One region of the Scandinavium manionii genome, then DNA from elsewhere that is predicted to be linked to it. Evidence: predicted binding sites of a transcription regulator. Region 1 holds the regulator's gene; the other holds the start of a gene.
What was found. The regulator CRP, encoded in region 1, controls carbon source genes, mostly activating them, when cyclic AMP is high. The targets are predictions, from matches to a motif close to ATGTGANNNNNNTCACAT.
Positions count from the first base shown of each region.

Region 2: MUU51_RS21070 (enolase C-terminal domain-like protein) is a predicted target of CRP. The motif match lies at 3,584-3,601, and genes of this name have one in related genera.

Region 1 covers NZ_JALIGC010000037.1:394,849-402,936, forward strand. Annotated here, with positions in the region: gene pabA (aminodeoxychorismate synthase component 2) at 1-178, shown strand, start outside; gene argD (bifunctional acetylornithine/succinyldiaminopimelate transaminase) at 258-1,475, shown strand; gene MUU51_RS11600 (YccS/YhfK family putative transporter) at 1,480-3,552, opposite strand; gene crp (cAMP-activated global transcriptional regulator CRP) at 3,606-4,238, opposite strand; gene MUU51_RS11610 (OsmC family protein) at 4,545-4,949, shown strand; gene MUU51_RS11615 (phosphoribulokinase) at 5,021-5,890, opposite strand; gene MUU51_RS11620 (YheU family protein) at 5,931-6,149, opposite strand; gene MUU51_RS11625 (hydrolase) at 6,146-7,168, opposite strand; gene MUU51_RS11630 (ABC transporter ATP-binding protein) at 7,266-8,088, opposite strand, start outside.
Region 2 covers NZ_JALIGC010000040.1:699,102-707,189, forward strand. Annotated here, with positions in the region: gene MUU51_RS21050 (PTS sugar transporter subunit IIC) at 1-454, opposite strand, end outside; gene MUU51_RS21055 (PTS sugar transporter subunit IIB) at 447-761, opposite strand; gene MUU51_RS21060 (6-phosphofructokinase) at 773-1,753, opposite strand; gene MUU51_RS21065 (PTS transporter subunit EIIC) at 2,140-3,507, opposite strand; gene MUU51_RS21070 (enolase C-terminal domain-like protein) at 3,786-4,985, shown strand; gene MUU51_RS21075 (GntR family transcriptional regulator) at 4,986-5,702, opposite strand; gene pdeB (cyclic di-3',5'-guanosine monophosphate phosphodiesterase PdeB) at 5,805-7,364, shown strand; gene MUU51_RS21085 (DUF1428 domain-containing protein) at 7,465-7,818, opposite strand; gene MUU51_RS21090 (beta-galactosidase) at 7,881-8,088, opposite strand, start outside.

The sequences.
Region 1 (8,088 bases):
TCTGGTCATTGACCCGCCCACGTTGCCTGCGGAATTTGACATCACTGCGCTGAGCGAAACGGGCGAAATTATGGGGATTCTCCATCGCGAATGGGACCTGGAAGGGGTGCAGTTTCACCCGGAAAGTATCCTTAGCGAGCAGGGGCATCAACTTCTAAAAAACTTCCTCAAGCGATAATTCATCTTGCCATGAAGTGATTTATTATGCATATTTTGTGATTATTATTTCATAATCATTGCTGCGTAAGAGGATTATCATGGCGACTGAACAGGCTGCAATTACCCGTGCCACATTTGATGAAGTGATCCTGCCCATTTATGCCCCGGCGGATTTTATTCCGGTGAAAGGCAACGGCAGTCGCGTGTGGGATCAGCAAGGTAAAGAGTACGTTGATTTTGCGGGCGGTATTGCGGTGACGGCGCTGGGGCATTGCCACCCGGCACTGGTTGAGGCGCTGAAAAGCCAGGGCGAAACCCTGTGGCACACCAGCAATGTGTTTACCAACGAACCGGCGTTGAAGCTGGGGCGTAAGCTGGTGGCCTCGACGTTTGCCGAGCGTGTGGTGTTCATGAACTCCGGTACCGAAGCCAACGAAACCGCGTTCAAACTGGCGCGTCATTACGCTTCCACGCGCCACAGCCCGTATAAAAGCAAAATCATTGCTTTCAATAATGCGTTCCACGGCCGCTCATTCTTCACGGTTTCCGTGGGCGGACAGGCAAAATACTCCGACGGCTTTGGGCCAAAGCCAGCGGATATCATCCACGTTCCGTTTAACGATCTGCATGCGGTGAAAGCCGTGATGGACGATCACACCTGTGCGGTAGTGGTTGAGCCCATCCAGGGTGAAGGCGGCGTGCTGGCGGCGACCCCGGAATTCCTCAAAGGGCTACGTGAACTGTGTGATGAACACCAGGCGCTGCTGGTCTTTGACGAAGTGCAGAGTGGCATGGGGCGTACCGGTTCGCTGTTCGCCTACCAGTATTATGGCGTGACGCCGGATATCCTGACCAGTGCTAAAGCGCTGGGTGGCGGTTTCCCGGTAAGCGTGGTGCTGACCACGGAAGAGATTGCCAGCGCGTTCCATGTTGGTTCTCACGGCTCTACCTACGGCGGGAATCCGCTGGCATGTGCGGTAGCCGGAGCGGCGTTTGATATCATCAATACGCCGGAAGTACTGGGCGGCGTGAACGCCAAACGCGAACGTTTTGTGAAGCATTTGCAGAAAATTGATGCGGAATTTGATGTGTTCAGCGATGTTCGCGGCATGGGGCTGCTGATTGGTGCCGAGCTGAAACCACAGTACAAAGGTCGCGCTCGTGATTTCCTGCACGCTGCTGCTCATGAGGGCGTGATGGTGTTGAATGCCGGGCCTGACGTAATGCGCTTTGCGCCGTCGCTGGTGGTGGAAGACGCGGATATCGATGAAGGGATGGTGCGCTTTGCGGCAGCCGTGAAGAAGATAGTCGGCTGACGGTTTATGCCTGACGTTTAAGCCAGCTACCGTGATGTGGGCGCTGGCGCCAGGCCACTGACGAGATGGTGTGCATCGAATTCAGATGGCCCAGAATGCGTTGTAAATGCTGTTCCACGGTGCTTAACGGTCCGTGGGAGAGCGCCTCCGGCGATTCCATGATATTCGCATCGCCACTTCCCCCCGGCTCGTCATACTCCAGTCGCTGCTGGCAGCGCTGCAGAGCAATCTCGCAGGACTGCAAATAGCGTTCGGCCAAATCTTCAGTCAGCATGTTGTGCTCGCGCGCCAGCGTCGTCATCGCGTTGATGTGTTCGACGATAAACTGGCTGTGCGTGACCCACAGCTTCATGTCTGCCAGATAATGCGAGTTAAAGCCGGGCTCCTGCATCGCCTGGTTCAGCGAGTTGAACAGCGCGTTGTGCGCCTGATTCACCCGCATCCGCTGATAGGCCAGCGTTGGAGCCTGAGGATCGTTGCTGAGAATCAGTCGGATAGCCTCCTGATCCGCTTCCAGCGCCTGCTGTGCGTTTTTGCGTAACAGCCCGCTTTGCCACTGTGGCCAAAGCCAGACCATCCCGCCGAAGGCAATCAGACAGCCAATCACCGTGTCGACAAAACGGGCCAGAATGAAATGTTCACCGTTCAGGGTCAGCAGCTGAATGGTGTACACCGCAGTGACCGTAAAGCCGACCGTTGCCCAGCCGTAGCTCTTGCGAATGATCAGGTAGCTCGCCAGGGTGATGACTAACATTGATGCCAGCGTGTAGCCTTCCGGCACGTGAAAGTGCAGCGTGCCTGCGGCTATCACCAACCCGGCAAGCGTGCCCGCTGCGCGGTGGAAAATCCTGACCCGCGTTGCGCCGTAGCCGTTTTGCGTGACCAGCAGAACGGTCATCAGGATCCAGTACGGTTTCGGCAGATGCAGCGCCGCGCCCATCAGGCTGGCGATACTCAGCATGACGCTGATTCGCGCCGCACTGCGCAACGCCGGGGATTTTAGCGACAGATAGCTTTTCAGCGCGGCAAACAGCGGCAGGCGACGTTCGTTATCGGCCATCAGGTTGCGTGGATAGAGCGGTCGCTGAAGGCGCAGCACGCGAGCGATTCGGCTGAAGTGCCAGGCACAGAACTGCCCGACCGGATTATCCGGATGCTGACGTGCAATTTTTTCCAGCGCGCCAATCTGCTTGTCCATGTTGAAACGCTGTGGAAATCGGTGGTAGAGAATGTCATCCGCCATCACACGCAGGCGCGCCGCAATGGTCTGTGCATTCCAGCGGATCACCGCTTCGGCGTGGCTGCGTTCAACCAGTTTTTGGACTTCGGCGGGTTGGTGCAGGCTGACGGAAATGTGCTCCTGCAAATCGAGGCCAATCTGGAAGGCGCGCAGCAGGCGCTTATATTCGTGATTCTGATTGGCGGCCAGCATGTGCATTTGTTGATAGCACTGGGTAATCAGGTCGACTGCTTTCTGCTGGCGGCTGAGCAACGGCGGCAGTGCTTTTTCCGGATCGGTGTGTTGAGTCAGCAGGCTGTATTTGGCTTCACAGTAATCGGCCAGCTGCCGATACAGCAGGCTCAGGGATTCACGTAGCGGCTGTTCGCGCCACATCCAGAACCAGAACCAGTTGAACAAGCCATACCATAGTGTGCCGAGGGCGTAGATGAGCAGCGGTTCCCAGACCGGCATATTCCCCGCAAGGCTGAGCGTAAAGATGGCCGCAATGAGCGAGGCGGGCAGTAATCGGGCGTGAAGCGAACTGATTTCTGCGGTGACGCCGAGCAGCAGCGCCAGCCCGGTCAGGATCAGCGGTAAAGGCACGGTGTGCGCCAGCAGCAGTTGAACTGCGAGGCTACAGCCCGCAAACAGCGAGCCGCCAATAATCAGGCGTTTGAAGAAACGTTTATGCGGTGTGTCCAGCCCGGCAATGTTGCAGCAGGCGGGGACTAACGAGAACAGCAGACCGTACTTGAGGTAACCGAGCACCAGACCGATAGCCACGGGGGTACATAACACCAGCGTTTGCCGCAGTGCATAGTTAATTTCCGGGTGATAAATCAGCCTGCGCCACATCGGGGAAGAGACAAAAACGGCGTACTGCAGGGGCAATACGCCGTTCAGCTAGCTTAGCGGGTACCGTAAACCACGATAGTTTTACCGTGGGCGGAGATCAGGTTCTGATCTTCGAGCATTTTTAGAATGCGGCCAACGGTTTCGCGGGAGCAGCCGACGATCTGACCGATTTCCTGACGGGTAATTTTAATTTGCATACCGTCCGGGTGGGTCATTGCATCAGGCTGTTTCGCCAGATTCAGCAGCGTCTGCGCGATACGGCCGGTGACGTCGAGGAATGCCAGGTTGCCTACTTTTTCAGAGGTGACCTGCAGACGATTTGCCATCTGAGAAGAGAGGCGCATCAGGATATCCGGGTTCACCTGGATAAGCTGACGGAATTTTTTATAAGAAATTTCTGCCACTTCACAAGCGGTTTTCGCCCGAACCCAGGCACTACGCTCCTGACCTTCTTCGAACAGGCCAAGCTCACCGATGAAATCGCCCTGGTTGAGGTAAGAGAGGATCATCTCTTTACCTTCTTCATCCTTGATGAGTACTGCAACAGAACCTTTCACGATGTAGTACAGCGTTTCTGCTTTTTCACCCTGGTGAATCAGCGTGCTCTTCGATGGGTACTTATGAATATGGCAATGAGACAAGAACCATTCAAGGGTAGGGTCTGTTTGCGGTTTGCCAAGCACCATGCGCGGTTATCCTCTGTTATAAGCTGTCTCCAATGGCAGACACGACACTGCCACTGGCTTTGCAATCGTATCCTTCCCTGTGCCTGGGAAGTCGGCTGTCGGATTTTACTGCAGCCTGTAATGTGATGTTCTCTGCATACACGCATTACTTCAATGTATTACTGTAGCAGCCCGACTGTTTTAGCATAGCTTTTGTCGCCTGTCTCCTGGTGTCTCGCTTCAGCATGATGCGCGTCGCCTTCCGTTGCGAGAATTGTTATGTGCGCGTAATCTGTCAGGAAAATTGCTACTCTGGAGTTAACAAATATGCAAGCGCGTGTGAAATGGGTTGAGGGGTTAACCTTCCTGGGTGAGTCAGCTTCTGGCCACCAGATTATGATGGATGGTAACTCTGGCGATAAAGCCCCAAGCCCGATGGAAATGGTACTGATGGCCGCGGGTGGTTGCAGCGCGATTGACGTGGTGTCTATTCTGCAAAAAGGCCGTCATGACGTGACCGACTGCGAAGTGAAGCTGACTTCCGAGCGTCGCGAAGAAGCGCCACGCTTGTTCACCCACATCAATTTGCACTTCATTGTGACCGGTAAAGACCTGAAAGACGCTGCAGTGTCGCGTGCGGTAGATTTGTCTGCGGAGAAATACTGCTCTGTAGCGTTGATGCTGGAAAAAGCGGCGAAGATTACCCATTCGTTTGAAGTGATCGAAGGGTAAGAGTACTGCCCGGTGGCGCTGTGCTGACCGGGCGTAAGGCCGGATAAGCAACGCGCCATCCGGCAAAAACGTTAACCGATCTTTTTGCCTTCCATCAACCGCTCGACCAGCGGTGACATAATCAATTCCATCGCCAGCCCCATTTTCCCGCCTGGTACCACCAACGTGTTCATGTGAGAAATGAAAGAACCCTGCAACATCGCCAACAGCCAGGGGAAATCAATATCGCCCAGATTCTGGAAATGGATAACCACAAAGCTCTCATCCAGTGACGGAATGCCCTTTGCCGCAAACGGGTTGGAGGTGTCGACGGTCGGCACACGCTGGAAGTTGATATGCGTCCGGGAGAATTGCGGCGTAATGTAGTTAATGTAATCTTCCATCGAACGCACCACTGAATCCATCACCGCTTCGCGTGAGTGACCGCGCTCGCTGGTATCGCGGGTCAGCTTCTGGATCCACTCAAGGTTAACAATTGGCACCACGCCCACCAGTAAATCGACGTGTTTCGCGACGTCATTTTGCGGGGTCACGACGCCGCCGTGCAGGCCTTCATAAAACAGCACGTCGGTTGGTTCAGGCAACGGCTGCCACGGCGTGAAGGTTCCCGGCACCTGATTCCACGGAACGGCTTCATCGTAGGTGTGCAAATACTTGCGCGATTGTCCGGTTCCGTTCTGACCGTAGGTCATAAACGTATTTTCCAGCAGGCCAAAGTCGTTGGCATCAGGCCCAAAATAGCTGATGTGACGGCCCATATCGCGCGCTTTGCGGATAGCCATGTCCATTTCAGGACGCGTGTAACGGTGGAAGCTGTCGCCTTCTACTTCGGCGGCAGTGAGATTGAGCTGAGCAAAGATTTTACGGAAGGCGAGACTGGTGGTGGTGGTTCCCGCCCCGCTGGAGCCGGTTACGGCGATCACCGGATGTTTGGCAGACATAGCTAACAACTCCCTGCATAAGCAATGGTTTTTATGATAGTCAGCCGTGGAATTGGGTACGAGGCATGATGTTGACCGTCTCGTGCAGTTCGGACCACACCAGAACGACATCCCCGCTTTTCAATTGTTGTTTTACGTCGGCGACCTTGTCTTCAAGCGAACGTTCATGTTCACCATAATCGGTGCCCTCGCGCAATACAAAGCTTTCAATCAGGCTATCGAGCGTTTCGGGAGCCAGATCTTGCCAGGGAATAATCATAACGGGGTTCCTAACCAACGAGTGAGCCAGGCGGGAATGCGTTTCTCCAGCCACATTTCAGGATGGCGCAGCGTACCGCCGACAAATCCAACGTGACCGCCATACTCCGTCAGCTGGTACTGAATATTGGCCGGAAGCTCTTCCTGAGACGGAATCGAGTGATGATCCATAAACGGGTCATCTTTGGCGTGAATGATTAACGTCGGTTTGGTTATCTGACTCAGCACCGGCATCGCACTGCATTGGCGGTAGTAATCAATCGCGTCAGCATAACCGTGAATTTTTGAGGTAATCAGATCATCAAATTCGCGAATACGGCGCACGCTTTTCAGACGTTTCAAATCCACCGGCAACGTTCCAGGATAAGCCTTCAGTTTGCGAGACGCATTGGCTTTCAGCAGGTTCAGCAGATAGCGCTGATACACGCGGGAGAAACCTTTATCCATATGATAGCTACAGGCTTCCAGCATGAATGGCGCGGAGACGATAACCGCGGCATCAAGTGGCGTATTGTCGCCTTCTTTTGCCAGCAGACAGCCCAGCATGTTGCCACCCAGCGAATAGCCCACTGCGGCCGTTGGGACGTCACCAAATTCACGGCGCAGCCAGGAGAGGAACCAGGTGCCGTCTTCGGTTTCACCCGAATGGTAGATGCGCTGAGCGCGGTTCGGTTCACCGCTACAGCCGCGGAAATGCATCACCACCCCAAGCCAGCCGCGCTGCTGCGCTGCGTGAATCAGACCGTGAGCGTAAGGGCTGTACAGGCTGCCTTCCAGGCCGTGAAACACCACCAGGCGAGGTTTATGCCGTGCCTGATTCGGATCTTCACTCCATGCCAGATCGACAAAATCCCCGTCAGGAAGCTCAAGACGCTGCCAGTGCGGGGTGAACAACACTTTACGACGGATGAGACGCGGCAGCATGGTCTGCAAATGGCAGTTGCGCACGCCTTTCATCGGCACAAAGGTGTCGTTCTCTTCTGGAGGTACTTCAAAGTCTACGGGGGTTACCTGAGCCATACCTTTACGCTGCTATCGTGAAAAAACGCTCTACTATACCGTCATGACGGATATGTGTTTGTGAAAATGAGCCGCAGTGCGCTTTCGTTGAGTTAAATCACTCTTCCTGAAGCATCTGTTCCAGCTGCTCGTGTGCATCCAGCCACGCCATTTCGCACTCTTCCAGCCCTGATTTCGCCGTGGCCTGCTGTTGCAGACACTCGGTGAGCTCCGCTTTGCGTGCCTGATCATACAGCCCGCTGTCGCCGAGTTTTTCTTCTGCCGCCGCAAGTCTGGTATTGAGCTTTTCCATCTCTTTTTCCAGACGGGTAATCTCTTTACGCAGCGGCTGCGTCAGGGTGCGCAGTTCCGCATCACGACGTTTCTGATCTTTACGTGCCTGAGCGCTGTTGGCGTTGTCTTTTGGCGCGTCATCAGACTGACTTTCCTGCTTTTGAACATCGCTCAGCCACTGCTGATAATCTTCAAGATCGCCATCGAAAGGTTCCACTTTCGCATCGTGAACCAGATACAGATCGTCGGTGGTGGAGCGCAACAGGTGACGGTCGTGCGAGACCACAACCAGCGCGCCTTCGAATTCAATCAGCGCTTCAGTCAGCGCCTGACGCATGTCGAGATCCAGGTGGTTCGTCGGTTCATCGAGCAGCAGCAGGTTCGGGCGCTGCCAGACGACCAGCGCCAGCACCAGACGGGCTTTTTCACCGCCGGAGAAGCGACGCGTTTCTTCGCTGACTTTATCGCCCTGGAAACCAAAGCCGCCGAGATAATCGCGCAGCTGTTGTTCCAGCACTTGCGGCGCCAGACGCACCAGATGCTGCAGCGGCGATTCGTCGGCGCGTAAAAATTCCAGCTGATGCTGGGCGAAGTAGCCGAGTTTAATACCCTTCGCCAGACCCATCTCTCCGCTCTGGGCTTCCAGC
Region 2 (8,088 bases), on a different contig from region 1:
TCAGAATCAACGGTGCCCCTGTCAGCCCCGATTTGTAGCCGATAACCGCACCGATGGTTGCCATCCACAGCAGTGCCTGCCCGGTAAGGAAGATATATTTAAACGGCGTAATGCGGGCAATGATGATGTTGACGATGAAAATGACCATCAGCGTGAGTGCCACTTCGGAACCGAGCTCGCGGTTTGCCAGCCCCGCAATCGCCGCCACGTCGGTGATGTAGCCCTTCATGCCAAAGCCGTGGGTGAAAATATCGTTCAGGAAGGTCAGGGTATCGACAATAATATTGATGCCCGCCATCATGATTAAAAAGCCGAGCAGCGTTTTAAACGTGCCTTCCGCTACTTTGCCCTTCGATTTCTTCTGCAATAAAAGACCGAGCATGGCGATAAAGGCAATCAGAATCGATGCCTGCCCCAGCAGGTCCTTAACAATAAAGTTAATAATGCTATTCATTTTCGAGTACCTTCACATTGCGTTCTTTTAAAAAGGCGACAATTTTCTGCTCGATTTCGTCTTTATCCGTTAAGCGGTGCAGAACGATAACGCGTTTAATTTCCTCTTCACTGGCGTCCGCCGTTAAAATATCGGCAAAGGTTTTTTGCGTGAGAATAATATCGGATTTAAAGGCGCCCGCTTCGGAGACGGTAGTGTGTTCAATCTCAGCAGGGATTTCTAATTTTTTAAGCACCGCCTTCGCCGTCATTTCAATGGCGAAACTGGAACCTAAACCGCAGCCACATACGCATAGAATTTTAAGCATTGATTCACTCCTCAAATAATATCGAGTTGCCTGGCTAATTTATAATGATGCCCTTCGGTGTCGACGAGGCGCTTTTGCATACTGATTAAATCTATTGGGATCGGTTTATTACTCGAATTAATAATGACTGCTTTATTTCTCATGCCTGACCGGATACAGCGCACGACCTCTGTGGCCATTATGGTACCCTGATAAATCTCTTCGCAGGTTGGCTCACCGTTACGCAGGCTATAGCCGATTATTGACTTACGGATCCGCACGCCAATTTTCGGTTCAAGCTGTTTAATCATGGTATCAATCGCCCCCTGAAAGCCGGGGGAGTACTCTTTGGTGTAGCCTTCAGAACAGAGGATCACGACACTGTTTTGCGATTCAAGCCTGGCAGTAATTTTCCCGGCCAGTTCGCTCAGCGTCTGCTGGCATTCAGGGATCAGCGCGAAATCGGCGTTGCTTTTAATGGCCGACTGCAACGTCAGTTCACCACAGTAGCCCCCCAGGAGCTCAACCATAAATACCCGTCCCGGCAATGCCCGCCCTGTATTACGCAGCTTTGCGACCTCTTTAATAATTTGTTCGCAGGCAGTAGAAAAACCAATCGTGTAATCGCTGCCGTAGACGTCATTATCGATGGTCATGCCGACGCCGAAGCAATTAACGCCGTACTCACTAAGGTGGTGAAGAAACTGTAATGAACCATCACCGCCCGCCATAATAAGCACATCAATATGCAGGGCTTTAAGCTGCCTGGCGATGGTTTCATATTCAGAGGCCATCAATTTACGGCTGGTTCTACCCGAAGACATAATCGGAATGGCGGCAACAGAAAAGTCCACTAAATCACGTAGAGAAATAGCCTGATGCGTATTTTTCAATAGACCAGCAATACCACCATTAAATAAGATGATATCTGCCCGCGCGAGTCGTGACACTTGAAATACAAAATTATTTATCCCTGTCACATCTCCGCCACTAATTACCATGCCGATTTTCATGAGCGTCACCCCGTTTAATTTCCTGACAATGATTTTTCCTTTTAACAAGCCCTAAATTTGCAATGAAAGTCACAAATTTGTCATTCCCGTACCCATCACAGGTATTGACAGATGCCTGGAAAGACTCATTTTTGTGAATTTAATCACATTTAATCTTTTATTCACGAGCTGATTAATTGACTTTTATTTCAATAGATTACTGCGCATCTTTTCGTGTTCTGTTTTCGGTTTTTCACACGCGGGGAACGCACGTAAAACGCGCTTTAAAAAATGTGAGTTATCACACAGTTTTTCTGCGTAACTGAATAAAAGAGAGGGATAACGGAGAGATTTGGCGTATTAAAAAGGCGACTCACGCCGCCCTTTAGATCTGAAATCGTATTGGTTTACTGTTGTTCCCGGCCCACCAGCAGCGTGGTCAGCGTAAACGACAGCACTAGCGCAATTACCACGCCCGACAGCGCAAAGACAAAATACGGGCCGATATAGGCCGGTAAACTGAAAATGCTCGACAAAATGTAGCCGTACAGGCGCACACCGAAGAACGCGATAAACGCCGAGGCTACTGAACTGGCGATCGTTGCGGCGATAAAGGCCTTTTTATAGCGCGTCAGCACGCCAAACAGCGCCGGTTCGGTAATGCCGAGCAGCGCGGAAACCGCCGCCGATAGCGTCACCGTACGGTCCTGGCGATCCTTGCTCAAACGCCAGATAGCAAACGTCGCCCCGGCAATCGCCATATTGGCCATAAACATCATCGGCATCAGCATGTCGTAGCCGCGATCGCTGAAGTTTTGCAGGGCAATCGGCGTCATTGCGTGATGCATCCCGGTCAGGATCGCCACGGGACGGATCGCCCCCACCACCAGCCCGGCAAAGCTCGCTGACACGCTGAACAGGCCTTCGATAAACAGCGCCAGCCCTTTACCCAGCCAGATGCCAATCGGACCAATCACCACCAATGCCGCCAGCGCGCCGATAAACAGCGTCAGCGTTGGCGTGAATACCGTTTTCAGCACCTCAGGCATGATGCTGTCGACCCATTTGTGGATGTATTTCAGCGCCAGCACCGAGAAAATTACCGGAATAACGCTCGATGAATAGTTAAACACCGACACCGGGATCGCGTTCATCAGCCACAGCGCGGAAGCCGCATCCGGCTGGTGCGTCGCCAGCGCCTTTGCCGCGTCGATTAAGGTCGGATACATCAGGCAAGCCGCCACCGCGGCCGCGAGGTATTCATTGGTTTTGAAGATTTTCGCTGCGGAAACCGCCAGGAAAAACGGCAGGAAATAGAACACGCCGCTGGCGATAAGGTCGATGACCATCACCGTTTCACTTTTCGGCGACACCACTTTCAGCGCAATTAATCCAGCCAGCAAACCTTTGATCATCCCGGCCCCGGCAATCGCTGGCACAATCGGACCAAACACGCCAGAGACGGTATCCATAAACAGCGACACCAGGCTTTTTCGCCCTTTCGCGTCCGACGCGGCTGGCGCATCACGCTGGCCCAGCGTTTCCTGCAATTGCTCATACCAGCCGTTCACTTTCGGACCAATGATTATCTGGAACTGATCGCTTTGTAATTGGGCGCCCAGCACGCCGGGCAGCTTCTTAATTTCGCTCTGTTCGATTTTGCTATCATCAATTAAATCAAAGCGTAAACGGGTCATGCAGTGCCAGACTTTATTGATATTATCTTGCCCACCGACCAGCTGAATAATCCGGGCGATGGCGTCTCGCGTCCCCATAGTGACTCCTGCGAAGTGTACTTGTTTTGGTTATCCGGATGGTAATCAAGCCCACCACGTAAAACAAACCAATAAAATTTGAAGGCCCTCACACTTCTCGATCTAATTAGCCATCAATGTCGTTTCGAGGCACAATTGGTCTGGTTTTTAATTCAATTAACCCTCTATTTCAGACCAAAATATTTATTCCAGAAAAAGGTTTACCTGCCCCTAAAAATAGGGCGAAGATAAATCATCAATCATGTTCTTTTTCTGTCTCAGACAGGGAGCTTTTTTCCGTGCAACCGACGCTTATTACCGCTATCGACTGCTTCATCACCCGCCCCGACCGCCATAATCTGGTAACGGTGCGCATTACCACTGACAAAGGCGTTACCGGCCTCGGCTGCGCCACATTTCAGCAGCGCCCTCTGGCGGTCAAAACGCTGGTCGATGAATACCTGCGCCCGCTGCTGATGGGCCGCGACGCCAATAATATCGAAGATCTCTGGCAGATGATGAACGTCAACGCCTACTGGCGTAACGGCCCGGCGATGAACAACGCCATGGCCGGGGTTGATATGGCGCTGTGGGATATCAAAGCGCGGCTGGCGAATATGCCGCTGTACCAGCTGCTGGGCGGGAAATCCCGGGATGCGATCGCCGCCTATTCGCACGCCAGCGGTGAAACGCTGGCACAGCTGTACGTCGCTGTCGATGGGTTGCTGGAAAAGGGCTATCGCCACATTCGCTGCCAGCTCGGCTTTTATGGCGGCACCCCGACGGAATTGCATGCGCCGGAAAACCCCTCGTCCGGCGCATGGTTCTGCCAGGACCAGTACATGCGTAACACGGTGGAAATGTTCCGCGCCCTGCGCGAACGCTACGGCCACCGTTTCCATATTCTGCATGACGTCCACGAACGCCTGTTCCCGCAGCAGGCGGTGCAGTTAGCCAAACAGCTTGAACCCTACCAGCCGTACTTTATTGAAGACATTTTGCCGCCTCAGCAAACCCCGTGGCTGGCACAAATTCGTCAGCAGAGCAGCGTTCCGCTGGCGCTGGGCGAGCTGTTCAACAACCCTGCGGAATGGCACGACGTAATTGTGAACCGGCAGATCGATTTTATTCGCTGCCACGTATCTCAGATTGGCGGGATCACCCCGGCGCTGAAGCTGGCGGTGCTGTGTCAGGCCTTTGGCGTGCGGCTGGCGTGGCATGGTCCTGGCGACATGACGCCGATTGGCGTGGCGGTGAATACGCATCTGAATATTCATCTCCACAACGCCGCGATTCAGGAATATATTCCGCGCTCGGCCACCACCGACGCGGTATTCCCCGGCGCACCGGAAGTTAAAGATGGCTACGTATATCCGCCGCAGGCCAACGGCATTGGCGTCGATTTCAACGAAGCGCTGGCCCTCGCGCATCCGGTGGTTTACCGCCCGCATGAATGGACCCAAAGCCGCCTGCCAGACGGCGCGCTGCACACGCCGTAATCAGCCTGGCTGCTGGCGGAATGCGAGGTTATCGCGGTTATGCGGGATCACGTAGGTGCAGGTGTAGTTGATATCGATAATATCGCTGACGGCGTAGACCTGCCCACCCGCCAGAATGCCACGGTTATTGATGAGCATCGCCGGGCTGCCCTTTTTGCAGCCCAATAATTCTGCCTGTTCCCGACTAACGTTTACCGCCCGATACGTCGTGAGCATGTGCGAAATTTGGTAGCCCTTTTCCAGAACATATTGCTGTAACGATCGTTCGATAACCTGCTGATTGAGGTCAGCGAACGTCGTCGACGGCATGCGCGACACCTCGATTTGCACTGGGCTGTCGTCCACATAGCGCAGACGACAAAACTGCCAGATAAAATCATCATCCGTTAGCCCGAATATCTGTTGCTCCTCGCGATTCGGGCGTTTTTTATGCAGGCTTATCATCCGATAACGCATCTGGTCGAAACGCTTTTCGGTAATCGAGTTGTACACCAGCGGATTATTTCGCGCCTGTTCGTTAATCCAGCATCCCGATCCCTGCACAATTCTGACGATGCCAATACTCGCCAGCTTTTCCAGCGCCTGACGTACCGTAAAGCGCGACACGCCGTATTCTTCCGCCAGCTGTCGTTCAGGCGGCAATTTGCGCGGGGCCGCATCACCCTGCTGATAAATTTTGCTGAGCAGATCCTGCGTGACGAACTCATTTTTTTTCATCGCCGCTTCCCAAATTAGTCCTTTGAAAAAAGACAGTTAACCCTATCATTGCATATAATTGGCAGAACATGATGAATTCAGCGCTGAAAGGAAAACAGGCCCATGACAAGTAAAAGAACGATCGGTCTGGTCGTGGGCGTGCTAATCCTCTCGGTCCTGTTACCGGTCACGCTCAGTGTGTGGCTCGCGCATTATCAGGCAGAAAAAGAGTTTAATCATGACCTCAACCAATATGGTGAACGCACCATATTGCGCACGCATCTGGTAGTGGAACAGGCTAAATCGGCACTGCAAGAAATTGACACCTTTCAGGGCCGGATCTGTAGCCCTGAACATCTGCAGGCAATGCGGCGCGCGTCCTATACGCACCGTGATATCCAGGAAGTCTTATCGCTCAATGGCATGAAGCCGGAATGTTCTTCCCTGGAAAGCCACAGCAGCGAAATGCAGTTTCCGCCGACCAACCGCCGGACCCCGGATGGCTATCGCGTTTGGCTGACCAACAGCAACGACTTGGGCATCAATCATGACATGGTGGCACTGGCGAGCCAACGGCATATGGTGATGATTGATCCCGGTTCATTTGTCGACGTTGTGCCCTTCGCGCAATGGACTATCAACACCGTGTTGATTGGCAGCCAGAGCGGCCGCATTGTCGCCCAAAGCGCACCGTTTGACCTGTTGCTATGGCAGCAGGAGCGCCACAAAGGCAACCACACCTTTGAGCACGACGGTATGCTTTACAACCTGCGCGACTACCCGGATATCGGCTTATCGCAGGTGGTCTGGGCTCCTGTTGCGCCGCTGACCGACAAATGGCACCAGCAATTACTGCTGTGGCTGCCGCTCGGCGTGTTAATCAGCGGGCTCGCATCGCTGCTGATTTTGCGCATGGTGCGCAATCTGCAATCGCCCTATCACCGTATGCTCGACGCCATAAATACCCGCAGCCTCGACGTGTATTATCAGCCGATTGTCTCGTTACGCTCGAGCCGGATCGTTGGCGCAGAAGCCCTGGCCCGCTGGCGACAGCCGGACGGCACCTTTTTGTCACCGGAGATTTTCGTTCCGCTGGCTGAACAAACCGGGCTGATTACGCGCCTCACCGGCCTTATCGTCGAGAAAGTATTTGAGGATTTGGGTCCGTGGCTGAAGCAGCATCCGACACAGCACGTCTCAATCAATCTCGATCCGCAGGATTTGATCACCACGCGGCTGCCCGCCCAACTCGCCCAGCAGTTAAACAAATGGAGTTTAACGCCCTCACAGGTGGCGTTAGAGCTCACTGAACGCAGCTTTATCGATTTGAAAAACAGTGCCAGCACCCTGAGCCAGCTGCGTCAGGCAGGATATGCGCTGTACATCGATGATTTCGGCACTGGCTATTCCAGTCTCAGCTATCTGCAAAATCTCGACGTCGACATCATCAAAATCGATAAGTCATTTGTCGATGCACTGGAGTTTAAAAACGTCACCCCGCACATCATTGAAATGGCTAAAGCATTGCAGCTGGCGATGGTGGCAGAAGGGGTGGAAACTGAGTGCCAGCGCCGCTGGCTGGCGGAGCATGGCGTGCAGTTTGGTCAGGGCTGGCTGTTCTGCAAAGCGCTACCGAAGGCGGAATTCATTACCTGGGCGCAGGAAAACCTCGCACAGGAATGAACGATCCTTTTTCACACCGACGGCTCGACAAACGTCACCTGTTCACCAAAGTGTCCTGAATAAAACGGCTGGCGGCACGCCGCACAGCCGTATTCATCATTTACTCATCGAGGATCGGGGCGAAGCCGCCGTAAATCATCCGTTTACCATCAAACGGCATGCTGTCGCCCATCTCTTTCATCCGCGGATCGGCCATCATCTTCGCGTTGGCCGCATCCCGAACCTCTTTCGAGGGGTATTCAATCCAGCTGAAAACCACTTCTTCATTGTCTTCGGCTTTTACCGCCATGCGAAAATCGGTCAGCTTGCCGTCCGGCACATCGTCTGCCCAACATTCCACCACGCGAGTTGCACCAAACTCTTTAAACAGCAGTGCCGCCTTTGCCGCCAGCGCGATATACGCCTCCTTTTTGTCCGCAGGCACGGCAACGACAAAACCATCAACATACTTCATGAGATAACCTCCGAAGTGAACGGTGCGGCCAGCGTGTCTGACCGCATCCGGCGTTGATAAGTTTAGTCGCGACGCCAGCTGAACGCATAACGCAGGCGGCGCGATGGCAGCAGGAATTCTGGCGATACGCTCGGGCTCCATGAATCGTCACCGCCGACGCCCATGTGGAACGCGTCCAGGTTCAGCCAGCAGCCCGCTTCTTCACGCAGTAAATGCTGATGGCTCACCTCATGCAGTTGCTGTTGACTATAGCGGCTCAGGCCAAAATGG